4 regions of the Pollutimonas rozaliensis genome follow, and region 4 is predicted to be linked to each of the others. Evidence: predicted binding sites of a transcription regulator. Region 4 holds the regulator's gene; each other region holds the start of a gene.
What was found. Region 4 encodes FNR, which switches genes on or off when oxygen is low (the NO sensors DNR and NnrR bind a similar motif). Its sites were predicted from a motif close to TTGATNNNNATCAA; they were not measured.

Region 1 (3,207 bases), on a different contig from region 4:
AGGTGCACGGGGCAGGTCGCGCGGCGGCGGGCCGAAGAAAACCTGCATCACGAAACGCAGCGAATAAGCCACGCTGAATGCGCTGGCAATGACCGCGGCGACGGGCAGCCCGACCCGATTGAACCAGTTGCCGCTGACGAATACCGTTTCGGCGAAGAACATTTCCTTGGAAATGAACCCGTTCAGCAGGGGCACACCGGCCATGGAGGCCGCCGCCACGACGGCCAGCGTGGCGGTGATCGGCATGCTTCGGTACAGGCCGGATAGGCGGCTGAGATCGCGCGTGCCGGTTTCGTGGTCCACGATGCCGGCCGCCATGAAAAGCGAGGCCTTGAAGGTGGCGTGGTTGATCATGTGGAATACGGCGGCGATCAGGGCCAGCCGGCTGTTCATGCCCAGCAGCAAGGTGATCAGGCCCAGGTGGCTGATGGTCGAATAGGCCAGTACGCCCTTCATGTCCATTTGGAAGGTGGCGGCGTAGGCGCCAAGCACCAGCGAACAGAGCCCCGCGCCGCCGATGATCCAGGCCCATTCGTCGGTGCCGGCCAGGACGGGCCAGAACCGCGCAAGCAGAAAGACGCCCGCCTTGACCATGGTGGCCGAGTGCAGATAGGCGGACACCGGCGTGGGCGCCGCCATGGCATTGGGCAGCCATACATGGAACGGAAACTGGGCGCTTTTGCTCAAGGCGCCCAGGGCGATCAGCACCAGCATGGTCGTGTACCACGGATGATTGCGGATGACGTCGCCCGAGGACAAGACGACGTCCAGGTCGTAGCTGCCCACGACATGCCCCACCATCAGCATTCCTCCCAGCAGGCATAGCCCCCCGGCGCCCGTGATGGTCAGCGACATGCGGGCTCCGCGCCGCGCGTCCAGCCGATGATGCCAGTAGGCGATCAGCATGAAGGACGACAGGCTGGTCAGTTCCCAGAACACCACAAGCTGGATCAGGTTGCCGGAAAGCACCACGCCCAGCATGGAGCCCATGAAAGCCAAAAAGAAAGAGAAGAAGCGGGGAACGGGGTCTTGCGGCGAAAGGTAGTAGCGCGCATAAAGCACGATAAGCGCGCCCATGGTCGTGATGATCATGGAAAACAGCCACGAGTAGCCGTCCATGCGCAAGGTGAAGTCCACGCCTTGTTCGGGCAGCCAAGGCACGACCGCTTTGACGACATGGCCGTCGAGCACGTTCGGAAACTGCGTGAAAACAAGGATGGCGCAAAGAACAGCAACGAATCCGGCCAGCCAGGCCTCGAGCTTGCGCGCATTCGACGGCAACAGAGCAGCGATGATGCTGCCTGCGAAAGGCAAGACAAGTATAAAGAATAACGACATCGAGGACGGAGGGTGAAGTGGGTGAATCCAGCCTTAATAATACGATATGTTTTGTTCAGCTTTGAGAAAGCTTGTGCCAGGCCTATATTGCGCGCGTTTGGCCGGTATCGGCCAATTGCTTGACCTAGGTCAAAAAAGATATGGGCATACGGTTTCACAATAAGGTATTCAAGAACAGCGTATGCGGCGCGCTGCACAAGCAATGGCCGTGGCGTTTTTTCCGTTAACAAGCCTTGATCGGAGAAAGGCAATGGATAGCAGTATTCCTGTCGTCAGCCATGACGCGGTTTCTTTTCCAGATATCGAGATTTCCGAAACCTTGATCCGTCGCTTCGATCATTCCGGGCCTCGCTACACCTCGTATCCTACCGCCGACCGCTTCAAGTCCGGTTTCAATGAGCAGACCTATCTGGCTTACCTGGCCCGGCGGGCCGGCGCCGATGCCGGAGCGAACCCTCCGTTGTCGGTCTACGTGCACCTGCCCTTTTGCGAATCGCTTTGTTATTTTTGCGCCTGTAACAAAGTGATCACGCAGGATCATGGCCGGTCGGCGCAGTATCTGGACTATCTGGACAAGGAAATGGATCTGGTGGCCGGCCGTCTTGGACCAGATCGAAAGACCACCCAATTGCATCTAGGTGGAGGCACTCCCACCTTCCTGACCGCGGCCGAACTGACGCGGCTAATGGCGTCGTTACGCAGGCATTTCGAATTCACGCCGGATGCCGAACTGGGGGTCGAGATCGATCCGCGAACGGTGAGTGAAGCAACGCTTTCCATGCTGGCTGGACTGGGCTTTAACCGGACCAGCTTCGGAGTTCAGGATTTCGATCCCGACGTGCAGGCGGCCGTCAACCGCATCCAACCGCTGGAAATGGTGGAAAAAGCGCTGAATGCCAGCCGCAATGCGGGTTTTCAGTCGGTCAACACGGATTTGATCTATGGCCTGCCCAAGCAGACTCTATCCAGTTTCGATCGCACGCTGGACCAGGTCATCCGCCTGTCGCCGGACCGCATCGCTCTGTATAACTATGCCCACCTGCCCAGCCGGTTCAAGGCGCAGCGGCTTATTTCGGCCGGTGACCTGCCTAGCGCGGAAGAGCGTTTGCAGATATTCCTGATGTCCACGCGGCGGCTTCTGGAAGCGGGCTATGTATATATCGGACTGGATCATTTCGCCAAACCGGACGACGAGCTGAATCTGGCGCGCCGGGACGGAAGCCTGCATCGCAATTTCCAGGGCTACACGACACGCGCGGAGTGCGACCTGATTGGGCTGGGCGTTTCGGCCATCGGCAAGGTGGGCGATTCATACAGCCAGTCGGTGCGCAGTGTGAATGCCTATTACCAGGTGCTGGACGAAGGCCGGCTGCCCATCGAGAAAGGCTTCGAATTGAGCCTGGACGATGTGCTGCGGCGCGATGTCATCATGACCCTGATGTGCAGCATGCCGCTGGATTTCCAGATGCTGAACAGGACCTATGGCATCGACTTCATGGTTTATTTCGGCGCCGAGTTGAAAAGGCTGGATACGTTCAAGGATTCCGGCCTGTTGCGGATCGACGGCAAGGGGATAAGCGTCACACCCCAGGGGCGCCTGTTCGTGCGGGCCATGGGCATGGTCTTCGATAAATATCTGGGGCAGCCCACGGTATCGACATACTCCAAGCTTATTTAGTTGCGCCGTCGTTGCGGCCGGCGTGCTTTCCGGAACTGGGCAAGGTCTTCATCCGGAGCAGATAGATCGTGACGCCGATACCGGGCACCAGAAGCAAAAGGCGCAGCCAGGGCAGCGGTACATGCCAGGCGGAAACAGCCAGCGTGGCCCACAGGAAAATCAAGGTAATGACCTTGGCGCGGATGGGGATA
Region 2 (3,207 bases), on a different contig from region 4:
TGGCATCAAGATGAGCGGCATGCCGGCATGGCAATACCGGATGAGCGACCAAGAGATATGGGACGTCGTGGCCTTCATGAAAATCTTGCCCGCTTTATCTCCGGCGGACTACAAAAGCTGGGACAGCCGGCATGCGCCCATGCCCGCTCAAAAAGCCGAGGCATCGACGGATGCGTCGCAAGAGCCGCGTCTGGGCGATGCCGTAGCCGGTCAAAAGGCGCTGCAGCAGTATCTGTGCGCCACATGCCATGTGATTCCCGGCATCGTGGGTGCAAATCGCCATGTGGGTCCGCCGCTGGCCGGGATCGCCGACAGGCAGTACATTGCCGGCGTGCTTCCCAACACCCCGACCAACATGGTGCGCTGGCTTCGCGACCCCGCGAAGGTCGACCCATTGTCGGCCATGCCCGATTTGGGCCTCAGCGAACAGGACGCGCGGGACATCGCCGCCTTCCTGCATACCTTGCGGGATGGCGAATAGCACGGCGTATGGCCATGGAGGCTAGGGGTGCGCACAGCGCTTGGCCGGTATTATTATTAGCACTATTGTTCAAGACTTCAGCTGTCTGACGGCGCACGATCGCTGCACATAACAGGAACCAGCCATCATGAGACTAGTGGAACCCATACTTGAGTGGCAGGACGAGATCATTGCCATTCGCCGCGACATCCATGCGCACCCCGAGCTTGCCTACCAGGAAAACCGCAGCTCCGATCTTGTGGCCAGGCAGTTGGAATCATGGGGCGTGCAGGTGCATCGCGGCCTGGGCATTACGGGGGTGGTGGGTGTTATCCACGGCAAAACGTCCAACGGAAGGTCTATCGGCCTGCGCGCCGACATGGATGCCTTGCCCATCCAGGAACTGAACACTTTCGAGCATGCCAGCAAGCATCCCGGAAAAATGCACGCCTGCGGCCACGACGGCCACACGGCCATGCTGCTGGCGGCATCGCGCTATCTTGCACAGCATCGCGATTTCGACGGCACGGTGTATGTCATATTCCAGCCGGCCGAAGAGGGCCAGCTTGGCGCCAAGAAAATGATCGAGGACGGCCTGTTCAACCGGTTTCCCGCCGAAGCCGTTTTCGGCATGCATAACTGGCCGGGTCTGGAGGCGGGCAAGTTCGGGGTTTGCGCCGGCCCCATCATGGCGTCCAGCAATTACTTCACGATAACCATCGCCGGCAAGGGGGCGCACGCGGCCATGCCTCATTTGGGTTGCGACCCCATCATGGCGGCCACCCATCTGGCCCAGGCCCTGCAAACCATTGTGACCCGCAACCGCAATCCCTACGACCCGGCTGTGCTCAGCATTACTCAGATTCATGCCGGCTCGGCCGACAATGCCATCCCGGACAGCGCCCAGTTGCGCGGCACGGTACGCGCCTTTACGGCCCAGACGGTGGACTTGATCGACAAGCGCATAGGCGAGCTGGCGCAGCGCATCAGCGAGGGATTCGGCTGTACGGCTGAATACGTTTTCGATCGGAAGTATCCCCCCACCTACAACCATCCCGACGAAACCGCCTTCAGCGCCCAGGTCCTTGAAGATCTGGTCGGGGCCGGTAATGTGGATGCCAATGTGCAGCCTTCGATGGCGGGCGAGGATTTCGCCCTGATGCTCCAGGAGCGGCCAGGCTGCTATATCTGGATAGGCAACGGGCATGGCGACCATCGTATTCCGGGCCATGGCGAAGGCCCCTGCATGCTGCATAACGCCGCCTACGACTTCAATGACGAATTGATCCCCCTGGGTGCCAGCTACTGGATCAGGCTGGCCCAGGGCTGGCTGTCCCGCCCTTATAACGACAGGTAACGGAAAGATAATTATTTAGTCGTTCGTATTTGAGCCTGTTCTGGTTACGCTGTTTTTTGGCCCGGCCGACCTGGCGGCGGTTCGAAGTCCAGGCTCCAATCTCCGAACTCGTACCAGTCTTCGCCCATCGATTCCGATGGGTGCTGGCTGCGGCTGGAACCATTGCCGCACAGCATGGAGTCGGCGGGACAGTATTTATCGCAGCCCCAGCAGACGCGCTCGGGATGCTTGGGATTCAGTGGAAATTTCTTGGCCATGTCTGGGCCTCAATGCAGTATTGAGTTCTAGGGGTATACCCGAGCATGCTACTCGGGTACGTCTTAGAAAAACATGACGGATATCAAGGGAATCGGCGATGTTGCGCTAATCCTGGATTGTGACGTGGTTCAAATCTTAATGTTAGTCGTCTGCGGCGCCCGCTGTATTAATCAGGTCGGACAGATCTCGCGTAGAGGGTTGATGGCGTTTATTCTGGAGTGATTCCTGTTCGTCCTGAGCAAGATTTTCGATTAAAGCGAGCAGCGTTTTACGGGTTGTCTGGATGGCGGACTCAGACACGCCTTTAACCGCGATGTTGTTTACTTCTTCTGCAATCGGAACCAGGACTTTTTTCAGGGCACGCCCTTTGGGCGTTAAATAAATATGGATGTTTTTATTATTGGTCGGAAGCTTGCGTCGAGAAATATATCCCAGCTTCTCCATTGCGCGAAGAGCTGAATGTGTTGTGGGATCCATCAAGCCGGCCTCTTCGCTTAACTGACGCTGCGTCAAGCCATCGTTTTCCCAAAGTATACGCAGGAAGGTCCAATGGCCGAACGATACGGAGTGTTCCATGAGGCGCATCTGAAGGGCTCGCGACACTCCTCGCATGGCATCTTTGATTAGGTGGGCAAGCCGGTCGTTAGGCACGGCTTCACGCCAATGACGCAGCACCGCGTGAGATGACCCATATTGAGCTTCAAACTTTGATTTAGGCATGGAAGCGCTGTTCGATTAGAGATGATCGAACGGTTATACCACCACTTATGCTTAGGTTGCATTGATCTGGTACAAAAGTGGGATTTCTCGATTTTCACGGCTGGATTGCAGTATTGCCAAGCAAATTTCCAAGTTGGCCGTACCCCATTCGCCAGAGTGTATGGGTTTTTTTTCTTCGATAACGGCAGCGTAGAGTTCGTCGATGACTTCGCGTCTTGGCACAGCCGGATCTTCAAGTTGATCGAAGCGTACGCCTTCGTCATCATATATTGCGATTCCGCGAGGCCCTGGACGGAGGTCGGCGCGGTCGCAAGAGGCAATCAGAAGGCCGAAATGCTCATGGTGCACCTTTGGAGTATTGCTGGAGGATGCGAAGTTGGGTTCTATGTACTTCGGTCCACCGTAGCCCCGA
Region 3 (3,207 bases), on a different contig from region 4:
TTGCTGCATGTCGGCAAGGCCGTCATCTTTCAGGAGCTGGACCGCCATCCGGGCTTTGCGCGCAAGATGCTGGCCGGCCTTAGCCAGCGTCTGCACAGCCTGATGAATGACGTCGAGGCCTATTCCTTGCGTTCAGGTACACAACGCGTCATCGGTTATCTGCTGAAAGATGAACAATGCAAGAATGGCTACCGCTTCCGCCTGGAAACCAGCAAAACGGTGATTGCCTCGCGCCTGAACCTGACGCCGGAACATTTCTCGCGCATTCTGCATGACTTGTGCGCGCACGAGCTGATCGGCGTGAAGGGCCGCGAAGTCTGCATCCTGGATATCGCCAGGCTGGGTGCGTATCAAGGCTGAGGCAACTGCGCCAGGGCCAGCGCAATCTGTTTCCTGGCCTTTTGATAGAGGCGCAGGGCGTTGATCATATTGACGAACAGCCATGCCGCCGAGACGGCCAGCATCAGGCCCGCCGCCTGCGAGAAGCTTGCCGGCCGCAGGCTGGCCGACAGCAGCAGCAGAACGGCGGCCAGATGGGCCCAGTATTGTTTTGCGGCCACGGCATCGGGAATAATATCTTTGACCTTGGGTACGGCGCGCAGCGCGACGGCCAGGTCTTTCTGCACGTGATACCACAGCAGGAAGGGAACGATCTTGTACAGCATGCCATTGACGGCGGACCAGCCGAAGCCCACGATGAAAAGCATGCCCAAGGTGATGGAAAGATCCGCGACGCCCGCGGCATGGGCCAGCCAGACCGGCCCGCAAGCGGCCAGGCAAAGCATGGCGGTTCGCCAGAAATGGGTGGTGGCATCGGCCTTGGGTCTTTTGCGTGTCCAAAGCAGCCGGAAAGTGACCAGGGCGAAAACGGTGTAGGCGGCCAGCATTGCCGCGCCTATGGCCAGGTCGATTTCAAGACGCAGGCTTGCCGGGGCAATGGTATTGACCATGTAGGCGATAAGCAAGGCGAAAATCGCCGGCGCCAGCCAGCGTGTCAGGCGCTTGGGGTAGATTTCGGTTACCTGGAAGATGGGGATGACCTGATAAGCGATGCCGATAACTAGCAGCCCCACCCAACCGAGCAGGCCCCAGGCTCCATGCGCGTTGGTGAACATTCGGGAAAAGGGCTGCGGCCAGGCGAAGCTTCCAGCCAGCATTGCACCCATGGCGGTAGCGGCCAGCAACGCGGCAAGCGCCAGCCGCGTGGTGGCCAGAATTTCCGTCGAGCCCTTGGTGGCCTGTTTACGGTATGTCCACAATCCCCCGCCGCAGGCGGCCAGGAAGCAGCCCAGGGCGGCGCACAGCGAAATCAGCGCCAAGGCGAACAGCCATGGCTGGAGCCAAAGAAAGGCGGCGGCCAGGGCCAGCGTGCCCAGGCTCAACAAGGCATGCACGACCGTCGAGGTCGCCCGGGGAGCCAATACGCTTATTCCCGTTGCGACCGGCAGGATCTGCATCAGGGCGCCCGTCATGGCGTTGGCCAGGACGCCCAGCGTAAACAGATGCGTCAATGCCAAGGCCTGTCCCGTCCAGCGCGATGCCAGCGCGGCGGGACCTGACCAGAGCAGCAGCAAGGCGGCCAGCAGGACGAAGAGCGGCGCGGTGAACAGGAAGCGCAAGGGAACGCCGGGGGCCGGGGATTGTTGAAACGACAGGGCGCGCTGCATCAGCTTTTTTGCCGGATAAGAAGTTCGTATGGACGGCGGCCGGCGTTGAACGAGTAGTCGTAGCCGTTGTTGCGCAAAATGCCATATAGGGGATGCGGTTCGCGGTCGATGAGCACGCGCAGGCGCGCGCCCGGCGCAAGATCCTCCAGCGCGTCCAGTACCCGTTCCAGAGGTTCCGGCGGCGCAAGCCCGCCTACGTCCAGAACGCTGTCTTCTTTTGTGTTTTCCATAAGCTCAACCCTACACATATACAGGTTTGCCGGGCGGCATAACCCCATTGCGAATGCTGTATTTTCACATCCAGGTAAACGCGGGAACCTTGATATTTATTAAGGAAGCTGGCGGCATTTGCCTACATAGTGGCAACTGCGTTCATACGCCAATATTTATCAAGCAAGGACAATTACCGTGTTGCAGACCGCATTGGAACGACTCAAGTTGAAAGGCAAGGCGCTGTTGCCTATTGTGCAGGGGGGCATGGGGGTTGGCGTGTCGGCCCACAGGCTGGCCGGAACGGTCGCTTCGCTGGGGGCGATGGGCACGATTTCCAGCGTGGATCTGCGCCGTCACCATCCCGACCTCATGGTGCAGACCGGCCGTTCGCGCAATAAGGAACTGATCGACTCGGCCAACCTGCTTGCGCTCGATCGTGAAATCAAGGCCGCCCATAAGATGGCCGCCGGCAAGGGTTTGGTGGCGGTCAATATCATGCGGGCCGTATCCGAGTATGCCTCGTATGTGCGCCAGGCCTGCGAAAGCGAAGCCGATGCCGTCGTGGTGGGCGCCGGCCTGCCGCTGGACCTGCCCGAATTGACCAGCGGTTTTTCCAAGGTGGCGATCATTCCCATCTTGTCGGACGTGCGCGGGATAGGGCTGATCCTGAAAAAATGGATGCGCAAGAACCGCCTGCCGGATGCCATCGTGATCGAGAACCCGAAGTACGCGGCGGGCCACCTAGGCGCACCGACCGCCGATAGCCTGGACAATCCCAATTTCGCCTTTGCGAACGTGCTGGAAGGCACCCTGGAATTGTTCAAGGAACTGGATCTGGAAAAGGAAAGTATCCCCTTGATTACCGGTGGCGGCATTCATAGCCATGAACAGGTCGTCAGGCTGATGGGCATGGGGGCCAGCGCGGTGCAATGCGGCTCGCCCTTTGCCGTTACCGAAGAAGGCGATGCGCATCCCAACTTCAAGAAGGTGCTGGTCGAAGCCAAACCCGAGGATATCGTCACCTTCATGAGCGTGGCCGGCCTGCCGGCGCGCGCGGTGCGCACGCCATGGCTGGCCAACTATCTGGAAAAAGAAGAGAAGCTGCAGCGCATCGCCAAGAAGCGTCCTTGCACGGTGGGCTTCGATTGCCTGGCTTCTTGCGGCTTGCGCGATGGCATCAGCAAGCATGGGCAGTTCTGCATCGATACCCAGCTGGCGTTCGCGCTGGCGGGCGATATCAAGCGGGGTCTTTTTTTCCGGGGTTCCGAGAAGCTGCCCTTCGGCAATGCCATCCGTCCTGTGCGCGAGCTGATCGAATATCTGCTTA
Region 4 (3,207 bases):
ATATCGACGCGCCGCCGCGCACGGCTTCGATGGCCGTTTCCAGCGCCTTTCGCTGCAAGCCCGATTCGCGCAGAAGCCGGCCAGTTTCGCCCTTGTCGTCGGACATTGCCAGCAAAAAGAGCTCGCTGGCAATGTAGGCGTCGCCCCGGTTGGAGGCTTCTTTGTCGGTGCGCGCCAGCGCCGCCTGCAGTTCGCGGCTGACCTGAATGTTGCCTTCGGCGCCCTGTACCTGGGGAAAGCCTTCTATCTGGGCATTCAGGGCCGGCCCCAGGCGATTTGCCGCCACGCCGGCACGCGCAAGAAGGCTGGCGGCGCCGCTGTCCGTGTCGGCCAGCAAAGCAGCCAGGACGTGGGCGGGTTCGATGTAAGGATTATCATGCTTCACAGCCAGGCTTTGCGCATCGGCAATGGCCTGCTGGAATTTCGTTGTCAATTTATCGAATCGCATAATATGGTTTTCACTGAAATGGGAGAGCATGTGCTCGAATAGTGAATATGTGCGGCCGAAACAGGCGATTTCAAGGGTATTTCAGCCCAACGGCTACACGCCCGCCATGCCGCCTTGCTGATACTATTGCACCTGGCAGGCCTTGCACCGGCCCGCCGCCCACCTATCGCCAGTATGGACAAATTCAAACAACTCGAAAGCTTTGTGGCCGTTGCCACACTGGGCAGTCTGTCGGCAGCCGCCCGCGCGGAAGGCATCGCCCCGGCCATGATGGGCCGGCGCATCAGCTCGCTTGAGGCGCGCCTGGGCATCAAGCTGCTGCTGCGCTCCACCCGCCGCCTGTCGCTGACCTCGGAAGGGAGCGAACTGTTCGAAGAGGCGCAGCGCATCCTGCGCGAGCTCAACGATGCGGAAACGCGCATTTCGCAAGGCAGCATCAAGCCCAGCGGACACCTGCGCATCAGCGCTCCGGCGGGATTCGGACGGCGCCATGTAGCTCCTCTGGTACCCGAATTCATCGCCGCTTATCCCGATGTCACCATTACTCTGGACTTGAGCGACCGTCTGGTCGATCTGATCGAGGAACGCTACGACTGCGCCATCCGTCTGGGCGAACTGGATGACTCCCAGATTGTCGGGCTGCGTCTGGCCGACAATAAACGAGTCATCGTCGCCGCCCCTTCCTACCTTCAGGAATACGGCCGGCCCAACACTCCCGACGACCTGGCGCAACACAATTGCCTGTCGTTCGGAAATCAGGGCAATCAAGCCCGGGGATGGCTATTGAAACAAGACGGGGAGCTGCGAGCCGTGCGCGTCAAGGGCAATATGGCCTGCAGCGACGGGTCGGTGCTGCATCAGTGGACTCTGGCCGGCATCGGCCTGGCCTGGCGCTCATTGTGGGAAGTCCAGGAAGACTTGGCCGAAGGCCGCCTGGTCAGTGTGCTGGATAGTTACGCGGCCCCGGCCAATGGCATTTTCGCCATGTTCCCCGAGCGCAAGCATCTGCCCCTGCGGGTGCGCCTGTTCATCGACATGCTCAAGGCCCGTTATGCCTCGCCCGACTACTGGAGCCCCGCTGGCGAAAAAACCACACTGGCGTCATAGCTGCTGGAATAAAACCCCGCTACCGTATACTTGATACATGCAGAAGAAAATTTCCGTTACACCCGAGTCGACACGCTGCTCCACATGCATGCTTAGTGAAATCTGCCTGCCACTGGGCATGCCGCGCAGCGAGGTCACCAAGCTGGACGAGCTGGTCAAAGAGCGCATCCGCATCCCCAAGGCAGGCGCGCTGTTCCGCCTTGGCGACAAGACCGAAGCGGTGTACGGCATCCGGTCGGGTTCGATCAAGACCCAGTTGGAAGACTCCTCCGGCCAGGTGCAGATCACCGGTTTTCTGCTGCCTGGCGAAATCCTGGGCATGGACGGATTGCTGGACAACACTCATGTATCGCACGCCATCGCGCTGGAAGACACCGAGGTCTGCGTCATACGCATAGACGAAATGGATCAGTTGTCGCAGCATCTGCCCATACTGCAGCAGCAATTCCGCCGTCTCATGAGCAAGGAAATCAGCCGTTCGCATCATTTGATCATGGCTTTGGGCGCCTTGCGGTCCGAACAACGGCTGGCCGCTTTTCTGGTCAACCTGTCGCAAAGGCTTGTCGTGCTGGGCTATTCGGCCAGTGAATTCATCTTGCGCATGAGCCGCGAGGAAATCGGCAATTACCTGGGCCTGACCCTGGAAACCGTCAGCCGCCTGTTTTCCCGTTTTGCGCGCGAGGGCCTGATCCGGGTCCAGCAACGCGAAGTTCACATCCTGGACATGCGCAATCTTCAGGCGCTGGCCGGCACCGACTGCGGCTGAATCCGCAACCGACTTGCATCGGCCGCCGGCCTCATTGTTCTATGGGGTCGCCGAATTCGTCAAACAAGCGGCCGCGGGGCGCCAGATGCAGGCTCAAGGCGCTGGACAAGGCCGCCATCAGCCAGAAAAGAAAAAAACCGCCCGCATACACTTGCTGCCGGCTGGCTTCCATATAGCCGAAAAAGGCGATATCCAGGGGATCGACCATGGCGAACACGGTTGCACTGGTGGCCGCGCCGACCAGGAACGAGGGCCATAAAATCCACATCAGTGAACGCCAACGCATAACAAGTCTCCTTTGTGCTTTTTTGATTGTCTAGGGCTTTTCGGACGGCGGCGGAGCCTGTACCTGCTTGCTTACCACCAGGCCGCGCTTGACGCCCCCATCGGTAATCGCCTGATCCCCGAAATTCTGCACGGCCAGCACGATGGTGATGATACAACCGACGATGGCCGCGGCCGGGCCGGCCATGAGTATCCAGGGCCAGGGTTCGCGCCACCACGGCTTGCCGCTTTCCGGTTCGGCCGCACTGCTGCGCTGCATGTCGGACATGGGATACCTCCTGAAATCATTTTGGCACAAAAAAACTGGAACGCTCGACCACGGTGGTTTCGCGTCCGTCGCCATACCTGCCTACCGTCGTGAGTTCGATATCGTACAGGCCCGGGCTTACCTTGCCTGCCGGAACCCGCAGCACGACAGGCACCAGCCGATTCGATGCCGGATCGACATTCAAGGTGGTCGCGCCATGATCGGCGGTCATGATGGATAGTTCAGGCAAGCCATTTGCGCTCAGGGTAAGACTGAGCGGCGATTCCGACGTATTGATGAACTGAAGGCGGTAAACGTTTTCCACCATGCCGCCGGCCACCTCGCGGCCCAGTA

Region 1: the regulator FNR is predicted to act here: its motif matches at 1,458-1,471, upstream of hemN (oxygen-independent coproporphyrinogen III oxidase).
Region 2: the regulator FNR is predicted to act here: its motif matches at 2,148-2,161, upstream of V0R37_RS08515 (DUF3079 domain-containing protein).
Region 3: the regulator FNR is predicted to act here: its motif matches at 1,987-2,000, upstream of V0R37_RS06110 (DUF2249 domain-containing protein).

The regions. Positions count from the first base shown of each region.
Region 1 covers NZ_JAZHOB010000003.1:17,766-20,972, forward strand. Annotated here, with positions in the region: gene V0R37_RS06085 (monovalent cation/H+ antiporter subunit A) at 1-1,338, opposite strand, end outside; gene hemN (oxygen-independent coproporphyrinogen III oxidase) at 1,589-3,016, shown strand; gene V0R37_RS06095 (YbaN family protein) at 3,009-3,207, opposite strand, start outside.
Region 2 covers NZ_JAZHOB010000004.1:73,896-77,102, reverse strand. Annotated here, with positions in the region: gene V0R37_RS08525 (c-type cytochrome) at 1-481, shown strand, start outside; gene V0R37_RS08520 (M20 aminoacylase family protein) at 609-1,817, shown strand; gene V0R37_RS08515 (DUF3079 domain-containing protein) at 1,862-2,074, opposite strand; gene V0R37_RS08510 (MarR family winged helix-turn-helix transcriptional regulator) at 2,217-2,795, opposite strand; gene V0R37_RS08505 (Gfo/Idh/MocA family oxidoreductase) at 2,847-3,207, opposite strand, start outside.
Region 3 covers NZ_JAZHOB010000003.1:21,571-24,777, forward strand. Annotated here, with positions in the region: gene V0R37_RS06100 (Crp/Fnr family transcriptional regulator) at 1-360, shown strand, start outside; gene V0R37_RS06105 (hypothetical protein) at 351-1,667, opposite strand; gene V0R37_RS06110 (DUF2249 domain-containing protein) at 1,667-1,897, opposite strand; gene V0R37_RS06115 (NAD(P)H-dependent flavin oxidoreductase) at 2,076-3,207, shown strand, end outside.
Region 4 covers NZ_JAZHOB010000010.1:178,773-181,979, reverse strand. Annotated here, with positions in the region: gene clpB (ATP-dependent chaperone ClpB) at 1-448, opposite strand, end outside; gene V0R37_RS19090 (LysR family transcriptional regulator) at 623-1,555, shown strand; gene fnr (fumarate/nitrate reduction transcriptional regulator Fnr) at 1,593-2,321, shown strand; gene V0R37_RS19080 (hypothetical protein) at 2,353-2,607, opposite strand; gene V0R37_RS19075 (FixH family protein) at 2,638-2,865, opposite strand; gene ccoG (cytochrome c oxidase accessory protein CcoG) at 2,891-3,207, opposite strand, start outside.